DNA from 3 places in the Paenibacillus sp. LK1 genome. Region 3 is predicted to be linked to each of the others. Evidence: predicted binding sites of a transcription regulator. Region 3 holds the regulator's gene; each other region holds the start of a gene.
What was found. Region 3 encodes Rex, which represses fermentation and respiration genes when NADH is low (regulators of the CRP and FNR family bind a similar motif). Its sites were predicted from a motif close to TTGTGAAATATTTCACAA; they were not measured.
Positions count from the first base shown of each region.

Region 1 (3,289 bases), on a different contig from region 3:
CCGACGAATGGACTGGACCCCTTCTGGATGCAAGAGTTTACAAATCTGATAAAACAGATCAAGGAGGAGGGACATATGGTCGTGTTCTCCACCCACCAGCTTGAAATCGCAGATGATGTTGCGGATCAGATTGTTTTTATGAACCAAGGACGTAATGTGGGAGATGGCTCTACTGAGGAGTTTCGAGAGCAGTTCGGTTCGCTTCATGCTGCATTTCATCATAGTCTTGGCTTAAAATGAAGGTGAATCGATTGGAAATAAACAGTAAAAAAATGAGTGCGAAAATGAGACGTTTGCTTACTATCCTGATTGGAATGGCTGCTGTGCTGGCCGCTGTGTGGGCAATTTACCAGGGGACTTCATCATCCGACTCCAAAAGAACTGGTGCTATTGAAGCCGGTGCAACTGCTCCTGAATTCACTGCGATTAATTCAGCCGGAGAACAGGTGAAGCTCTCCGATTATCGGGGCAAAGTCGTCATGATTAACTTCTGGGCTTCATGGTGTACGCCCTGTGTGAGGGAAATGCCAATGATTAATCAGATTGCTCAGACGTATCAAAACGATGTAGAGACTCTGTTTGTCAACGTGGGGGAAGCGAAGGGCACCATTCGTGAATTTATGGAGAAACAGCAATTCGATTTCCCTGTTATCATTGATGTGACCGGAAAGGTCTCCGGCCTGTATCGTATCACCGGGTTGCCAGCGACCATGATCATCAATCAGGAAGGTATATTCAGTCACATTCTGCTCGGTGAGTTGACCAAAGATATTCCCTTGCAGCAATGGCTGGAGCAGACCGTACAGCAAAAGAATTGAAGCTCTGTTACACTTATGAACAAAAAAAGTCGAGAAGTCGCTCGCTATACGAGCGGCTTCTTTAGTTTTATTTTTCCCGAACATCTTGCACGCATAGTAGAATTGAAAATCGCAATACCACGGTTGTGTCCAAAGAATCAATAGCTCCTTTGGGTATTTTTTACGCTTTTCACCGAGTTGTCAGAAAGAGTTGATCCTTTCTTGAACATTTAGGGACGAAGACGTGTCAGTGATTGAATTGCTAATTCACAAAGATATAATAATTTTAACTATTAGGTCCTGTTAAGTACTTTGGCCCTTCAGTATCAGGTAAAGCTTCCTTCGTCTCTTACTTTGTGAAAAAATTCTCTTTGTACATACAATGATGGAGGAACGCTTTATAGACAAACTCTGAACCTATTTCGTGGGACTTCTCTAAACCTGATATTAAACGTAGCCCAAGGGATGACTGACCTAATAATTAAAAGTTTCAAATCAGTACGAAAATCGAACAGAGTTTGAAAGGAGGCAGTAAAGGATGGCAATCGATACGGTGATGTGGAGCAAGCTGGTGACAGGTATGACGCTGGGCTTCCACGCTATTTTTGCGACGCTTGGCGTCGGTATACCTCTAATGATCGCAATTGCAGAGTTCATGGGGATTCGCAAGAAGGACCCCCATTACACACTGATGGCGAAGAGGTGGTCAAGAGGGTTTGTCATTTCTGTGGCGGTTGGTGTGGTGACCGGTACAGCGATTTCACTGCAGCTGGCCCTGGTGTGGCCGAATTTTATGAAACTGGCAGGCAATGTCATAGCACTCCCGCTATTCATGGAAGTGTTTGCGTTCTTTTTTGAAGCCATCTTCTTGGGCATTTATTTGTATACGTGGGATCGATTCAAAAATCCATACATCCACTGGCTGCTGACGATTCCAATCGTCACAGGTGCAGGCATGTCGGCTGTGTTTATTACAACGGTGAACGGCTTCATGAACCAGCCTGGAGGCTTTGTCATGGAAGCAGGCCAATTCACAGCGGTTAACCCAGTGGAGGCGATGCTGAATACGGCGACGTTCTCCAAGGTGTTCCATGTATTAAGCTCAGCCTATTTGACAGGAGCTGCCCTGTTAGCCGGAATTGCAGCCTTTGCGCTTCTGAGAAAAGGGGCATCTGCATACCACAAAAAAGCCTTGAATCTCATGATGGCGGTGGTTCTGCTGTTCGGCTTACTGAACACATTAGCGGGAGATGTGTCCGCCAAATTTCTGGCCGAGCATCAGCCGGAGAAACTTGCAGCAGCAGAATGGCATTTTGAGACAGAAAGTGGCGCAGATTTGATTTTATTGGGATGGCTGAATGCGGAGCATGAAATTATAGGAGCCCTTCACCTTCCGAAACTGCTTAGCTTCCTGGCCTTTAGTGACTTTAATGCCGAAGTAACCGGACTGGAGGAGTTTCCGGAGGACGAATGGCCGCCGCTGCTCGTTCACTACCTGTTTGATTTAATGGCGGGAATCGGATTTACGCTGCTGGCTATCTCGGTTCTGTACTTCCTGTTTGTGTTCTGGAAAAAGCGCAATGAGCTGAACAAGTGGCTGCTTGGGATTATAGCACTAGGCGCACCCATGGCTTTTCTCGGAGTTGAACTGGGCTGGTTCTATGCTGAACTGGGGCGACAGCCGTGGATTATCCGGGGATATATGCGTGTTGAAGAAGCCGCCACTTCATCACCCAACATCAGAATGATCTTTTTCTTCTTCCTGCTTCTCTACATCGTTCTGGGAGTCATGTGTGTTCTCGTACTAAGACGTTTGTTCAACAATAATCCGGCAGAAGTCGAGATGGAGAAATGGATGAAGGAGAAGCGTAATCCGTCTACAGAAAAGGGTGAGCGTACATGAGTTACGAACTGATTGGCATCTCGGTGCTCTGGTTGTTCCTGTATGGCTATTTAATTGTAGCCTCCATTGATTTCGGGGCGGGTTTCTTTGCCTTTTATGCACGCTTGACGAAACAGGATCACCTGATTAATCGTCTGATCTCCCGTTATTTATCACCGGTATGGGAGATTACGAATGTATTTTTTGTCTTTTTCTATATTGGCATCGTTGGATTCTTTCCGGACACGGCTTATTATTACGGATCAGCACTGCTTGTACCGGGCAGTATTGCGGTCATTTTGCTCGCCATTCGTGGGTCGTTTTATGCCTTTGAGAACTATGGTTCCAAAAATAATATCGTGTATCTGTTTCTATATGGAGCTTCGGGATTGCTTATTCCCGCTTCGCTATCAGTGGCGCTAACGCTGTCTGAAGGTGGTTTTATCGTGAAGCAGGGTTCGACGGTTTCGCTGGATTACTGGACACTGTTTACCAATCCGTTATCATGGAGCATCGTTGGACTCGCGATTGTGTCCGTATTGTTCATTAGTAGCTCATTTCTGACCTTCTATGCGTCGCGGGCAGAGGATCACTCTGCATTGAAGCTGGT
Region 1 is NZ_PEII01000005.1:210,935-214,223, reverse strand. It holds gene ccmA (heme ABC exporter ATP-binding protein CcmA) at 1-240, shown strand, start outside; gene CS562_RS13170 (TlpA family protein disulfide reductase) at 252-818, shown strand; gene CS562_RS13165 (cytochrome ubiquinol oxidase subunit I) at 1,336-2,700, shown strand; gene CS562_RS13160 (cytochrome d ubiquinol oxidase subunit II) at 2,697-3,289, shown strand, end outside.
Region 1: the regulator Rex is predicted to act here: its motif matches at 1,152-1,169, upstream of CS562_RS13165 (cytochrome ubiquinol oxidase subunit I).

Region 2 (3,289 bases), on a different contig from region 3:
TCGACGAACGAAGAAGTCATTGGCAAATTCGCAGATCGTCTGCAAACAGGACGGATTATCGTGAATTCGCCATCCACACACGGTGCCATCGGTGACATCTACAACACCAACATGCCGTCACTGACGTTGGGCTGCGGATCGTATGGACGTAACTCGACTTCTTCCAACGTAACCGCTGTGAACTTAATCAACGTGAAAAGGGTGGCTCGCCGTACCGTGAATATGCAGTGGTTCAAAGTGCCGAACAAAGTCTACTTCGAAAAAGGTGCAACACAGTATCTTGCCAAAATGCCGGACATCACACGCGTAGCCATTATTACGGATGCGATGATGGTCAAACTCGGTTATGTGGAAAAAGTAGAGCACTATCTGCGTCAACGTCAAATGCCAGTAGCTATTGAAGTGTTCTCTGATGTCGAACCCGATCCATCGACAACAACGGTAGATCGCGGTACAGAAATGATGCGCCGCTTCCAGCCAGACTGCATTATCGCACTCGGTGGGGGATCACCGATGGATGCTGCAAAAGCGATGTGGCTGTTCTATGAATATCCTGACACAGACTTTAACGACTTGAAGCAGAAATTCATGGATATCCGCAAACGGATCTACAAATATCCACGTCTCGGCGTGAAAGCGAAATTCGTAGCGATTCCGACAACTTCGGGCACAGGTTCGGAAGTAACATCGTTCGCGGTTATTACAGATAAAAATCAAGGAAATACCAAATATCCGCTGGCAGACTACGAGTTGACACCAGACGTGGCGATCGTGGATCCTGAGTTTGTATATACTCTGCCTAAAACGGCTGTCGCAGACACAGGTATGGACGTACTGACGCATGCGATCGAAGCGTATGTCTCCGTTATGGCGAATGATTACACGGATGGACTCGCGATCAAAGCGATTCAACTGGTATTCCAATACCTCGAGCAATCGGCGCTGCAAGGTGACAAATTGGCTCGTGAGAAAATGCATAACGCTTCGACGATTGCCGGTATGGCTTTTGCCAACGCATTCCTGGGCATTAACCACAGCTTGGCGCACAAATGGGGCGGTCAGTACCACACTGCACATGGACGTACCAATGCGATCCTGATGCCGCACGTCATTCGCTACAATGCGAAAAAACCGACGAAGTTTGCATCGTTCCCGAAATATTCGCACTTTGTGGCAGATGAGCGTTATGCCGAAATTGCCCGCATTCTGGGATTGCCTGCACGTACGACAGAAGAAGGGGTTACCAGCCTCATCAATGCCATTCGCAAACTGAACAAAACATTGGGTATTGAAGAGTCGTTCCAGGAAATCGGATTCGATGCCAAAGACTTTGAGGCACATGTCGATTATCTGGCAGACCGCGCATTCGAGGACCAATGTACAACAGCCAATCCAAAACTGCCGCTGGTGACTGAACTGGCAGATGTGTACCGCAACGCTTTCTACGGCAAGTTTGAATAACAACTAAAGCAGCAGTATGATTCAGGCATATAGTCAGGGTTCCCCGTAAGGGGAGCCCCGATTGCCGTCTTTGCTGTAAAAAAAGGTATAACGTAATCCTTGCAGTTGTCTTTTTTAAAAGAGGTTACACGGAATCCGTGTTGTTACTTTTTGAACCAGGTATTCACACCATAACGAAGAGGGAAGAAAGAACTGAAGAAGCGAAGCGTTCTCTTTCAAGCACGATTTCATCCTTCTATGCTATATAGTTTGAATCATAAATGTACACGATAACGGAGAGGGCAGAAAAAACTGAAGAAGCGAAGCGCTCGCCTTTATCCCCGTATTTTACCCTTAAAAAATGGAATCAATAAAATTCGGGGGTAACAGCGATCGGAAGTTGTTCTGTCCGCGCAGTGGCTAAGTGTGAATTTGCAGGGTTCACCATGACACAGCACAGGTGGAGTGAGGATGGTCACAAACTTTGTGATAAAAATCACAGATGATGAAAGAACGAAGTCGTATACTGAAAATGTAAGAAAAACATTCATCCGCGGTTCCGGTTCCCAAGTAGAGAGAACATGTTCCGGCTTACATGTGAAAAATATCACATTAATCGCGGCTCTGGGCACAGATGAGACGAGTGAAGCATCCTGTCATGTGTCCGGAAATCCAAATTTGTGGAGGGATTACTATGTCGGTGATCGAAAAAGATGTCAAACAACAAACAGGTTGGAGAAACTTTACCAAAGGAACATGGACGAAATCCGTAGATGTGAATGATTTTCTAGTACGCAACTTATCACCTTACTATGGCGACGAAGCATTTCTTGCAGGTGCAACTCAGAATACAAAAGAGTTATGGGATATCGTATCCGATCTGACCAAAAAAGAGCGCGATAATGGCGGGGTACTCGATGTTGACGTAAACACGCCAGCAACGATTGTTTCTCACCAACCCGGTTATCTGGATAAATCCAAAGAGCAGATTGTTGGTGTTCAAACGGATGCTCCATTCAAACGTTCCATTCAGCCATTCGGTGGAATTCGCATGATGATTGATGCTTGTGAAGCTTATGGTTTTGAAATGCCTCAAGGCGTCATTGATATATTTACGAACATCCGCAAAACACATAATCAGGGCGTATTTGATGCTTATACATCCGAAATGCGTGCAGCACGTAAAGCAGGGATTATTACCGGTCTGCCTGATGCTTACGGCCGTGGCCGGATCATCGGTGACTATCGCCGGGTAGCTCTGTATGGCGTGGACTTCCTGATTCGAAATAAAAAAGGTGAGCTGAATGCACTTGAAGTCGATGTGATTGATGAAGATGTCATTCGCCTGCGTGAAGAACTGTCTGAGCAGATTCGTGCATTGCAAGAATTGAAACAACTGGGTGAGATGCACGGTTTCGATATTTCGTTGCCAGCCACAACCGCAAAAGAAGCGTTCCAATGGCTCTACTTCGGTTACCTGGCTGCGATCAAAGAGCAAAATGGTGCGGCAATGTCGCTCGGACGTGTTTCTTCGTTCCTTGATATTTACATTGAACGTGATTTGCAAGAAGGCTTGCTAACTGAAGAACAGGCTCAAGAACTGGTTGACCATTTTGTTATGAAACTTCGGATCGTCAAATTCCTGCGTACGCCAGATTATAATGAATTGTTCAGTGGAGACCCAACATGGGTAACTGAATCCATCGGTGGCATGTCCGTAAATGGAGAAACCCGTGTTACGAAAAACAGCTTCCGTTTCCTGCACACCCTGAACAACCTTGGTCCTGCACCTGAGCCGAACCTGACTGTACTTTGGTCCACAAAGCTTCCGGAGGCTTTCAAACAATAC
Region 2 is NZ_PEII01000010.1:156,161-159,449, reverse strand. It holds gene adhE (bifunctional acetaldehyde-CoA/alcohol dehydrogenase) at 1-1,461, shown strand, start outside; gene pflB (formate C-acetyltransferase) at 2,135-3,289, shown strand, end outside.
Region 2: the regulator Rex is predicted to act here: its motif matches at 2,036-2,053, upstream of pflB (formate C-acetyltransferase).

Region 3 (3,289 bases):
GTTTGATCTCCCCGCCCGGAACTTCAGAGCTGAACCGATTTCGAATCTGAGCCTCATTCATGCCGTTCTTTAACAGTTCCCCGTGTACCGCATTAGTTCCCGTCACCGGTTTGTTATTCTCATCAAACTTCACCCACACCATGACATCCTGGTTATCCTTATTTTTGCCGATCAGGGTCCAGTATATGTTGTCTCCGCCGTCTTTCTGTCCCCAAACATACTTACGCAGCTCTTCGTGGGACGTAATCCCCAGCTGTTCCTGGGCCGCCTGTATGGCCAACGCCTCTTCCTTGCGCTGATCCTGGGTAACATAGACATAATAACGCTGAAGTCCAAACAGAATCAGAACCAGGAGCAGCAGCGAAATCCATATCCACTTCTTTTTTTTCTTCAAAAGCTGAACTTCCTTTCCCTATGACGATGCTGTCCTTGTAATTATCGGCCAAGCAAACTGTCAAATGCCAGCTGAGACTCACGCAGAATGCGCTCTTCATCCATTGTAAGACATTCGCCATGTTTAACCACTTGTTTACCATCCACCCACACATGCTCCACATCTTTGGCCGATGCCGAGTAGACCGTATGGGAAATCAGATCCGTATGCGGATAGAAATGAGCTTGTTGAATGTTCAACGCGATGAAGTCAGCCTTCATGCCAACTTGCAGAGCGCCTGTATTATTCAGGAATATGGATTTGGCACCATATGAAGTTCCAAGCAGAAGCGCTTCCCCTGCTGGCACTGCAGTAGGGTCACCAGATACACCTTTATGAATCAACGCAGCCAATCTCATCTCTTCAAACATATCCAGGTTATTGTTACTTGCTGGTCCGTCTGTTCCCAGGGACACAGTCACGCCTGCTTTCAACAGATCAGGTACTCGTGCAACACCCGAAGCCAATTTCAGGTTACTACCTGGATTGTGGGAAACTGCTACATCATGCTTTGCGAGAATCTCGATCTCTTCATCATTCAGATGTACCGCATGGGCAACCAGAGATGGACGGGAGAAAAATCCTAGTTTCTCCAGATGTGCAACCGGACGAAGTCCGTGATCAGCCACGTTCTGTTCCACTTCACGAAGCGTTTCAGACATATGCGTATGCAAAGGCAGATTCAGGTCATGAGCAACCTGTACCAGCTTCTCTATGTAATCCGGAGGGCAAGTGTAAGGGGCATGTGGAGAGATTACAGTTGTAATTCTTCCGTCTGCTTGTCCATTCCATTGACGGGCAAATGCTGCGGACTCTTCGAGCTTGCGCAGTTGTTCTTCTTCTGAGCAAAGTCCGATTACCCCACGTGCCAGAGCAGCCCGAACGCCGGATTGTTCCACCACTTTCGCCACCTGATCCATATGATCATACATATCCAGGAAAGCTGTTGTTCCGCCTTTCAACATTTCAAGAACAGATAGTGATGTGCCCCAATATACGTCTTCAGACGTCATTTTGGCTTCCATTGGCCACATTTTCTCCTGCAACCATACTTGTAACGCCAGATCGTCTCCATGGCCTCTCAGAAGTGACATGGCCGCGTGACCATGCGTATTGATCAGACCCGGCAAGAAGAACAGTCCTTTTCCGTCCACCTTTGTCAGACTTTCGTCTCCTTCCGGCAATGTCTCACCAATATGCACAATCTTGTCATTCTCAACAACCATAAAACCTTGAACCACTTTCCAATTCGTACCCTCACACACGGCAAATTTGCCGTTGTGAATTACCCATCTATTTGTCGTCATCTTCCTCGTCGTCCTTTCCATTCTCCAAGTAATAAGCCAGACTAAGCAAATCCGTCGTAAAATCGGCATGATGAATACGAATATGCGGCGGAGTCTTCAGAATCGTTGGCGCAAAATTTAGAATCGCTTCAATTCCTGACTCAATCAGTTGATCTGCAACATTTTGGGCTTCCGTATCCGGAACCGTGATAATACCTATACGAATGTTGTCTTTTTTGACCGAATCCGTTAATTCATTCATTGGTTGCACCGTCAAACTGTTGATTTGACTCCCAATCTTCGGACCGTAGGCATCAAATACAGCGACGATCTTCATGTTGTCTTTGAGATAGGCATTGTAATTAGACAAGGCATGTCCCAAATTACCTGCTCCGACAAGAGCTACATTGATCTGCTGGTCTATTTTTAAAATATGGCGGATTTTCTCAATGAGATATGAAACGTCATACCCGATCCCTTTACGACCAAAGTCACCGAAGTAAGCCAGGTCTTTACGAATCTGGGCAGGATTCAAATCCAGCCTCAGTCCCAGTTCTTGTGAAGAGACCGTATTGACTTCGCGCTGATGCAGTTCATTCAAATAACGCAAGTAAACAGGCAATCTACGCACCACGGCTTCCGAAATTTTATCTGATTTCATTCATTGCTCCCCCTTACAAAGGCCACGATAGATAGATGAAAAAGATGAGCACCCTGTCTAGAACGAGCAAAAAGATTACTGAGTTAAACAGGATGCTCGTTGTTATATAATGGATAATTGCTTTTATTCCTTTAATTGCTTTACTCGCATATCCACGAAACAAAAATCATATTACTTAATTTTACCGCCAACCACTGGCGTCTTGCAATAATGGAAGCTACAGAGCGTATCTGTTATTGTTGCTCTTCGGTCGGTCTCTCGAGCCATTCCGAAATACGAGGAACCATCTGCTCGGTGAGCATGTGCTCCATTTTAGGACCAGGTAATGAATATAAAAAGTACTTGCCATAATACGCTTCAATAACGCGTGTATCGTATACAATTACAATGCCTCTGTCTTTGCCTGTACGAACCAGTCTGCCAAAACCCTGTTTGAAACGGATGACGGCTTGTGGCACGGACAGCTTCATAAACGGGTTTTTCTTCTGCTGCTGCAAAAGCTCGCTCTTCGCTTCGACTAATGGATGATTCGGTGGCTGGAACGGCAGTCTGACAATCGCGAGACAAGTCAGAGCCTCTCCTGGAATGTCCACCCCTTCCCAGAAGCTGCTTGTGCCAAGAAGCACCGTTGCTTTTGCATCTTGGAAGCGGCGTGTAAGCTTGGAACGGCTGCCACTGTCCACCCCTTGCCCAAGCAAAGAGATATCATTGCCTGACAAGGCCTCCTTAAGTGGGTCATAGACCTGGCGCAGCATGCGATAGGAGGTGAACAACACCATCATACGTCCACGAGTGGCAATAGCCGTTTCCGCGAGGGAGTGCACGAGCATATCCACAAAGTGGGCATCGCCTACACTGCCCTTCACGCTTGGGAAATCACGCGGAATGACGAGCAGCGCCTGTTCTCGA
Region 3 is NZ_PEII01000011.1:203,726-207,014, forward strand. It holds gene CS562_RS23475 (cell wall elongation regulator TseB-like domain-containing protein) at 1-394, opposite strand, end outside; gene CS562_RS23480 (amidohydrolase) at 436-1,740, opposite strand; gene CS562_RS23485 (redox-sensing transcriptional repressor Rex) at 1,727-2,380, opposite strand; gene dinG (ATP-dependent DNA helicase DinG) at 2,614-3,289, opposite strand, start outside.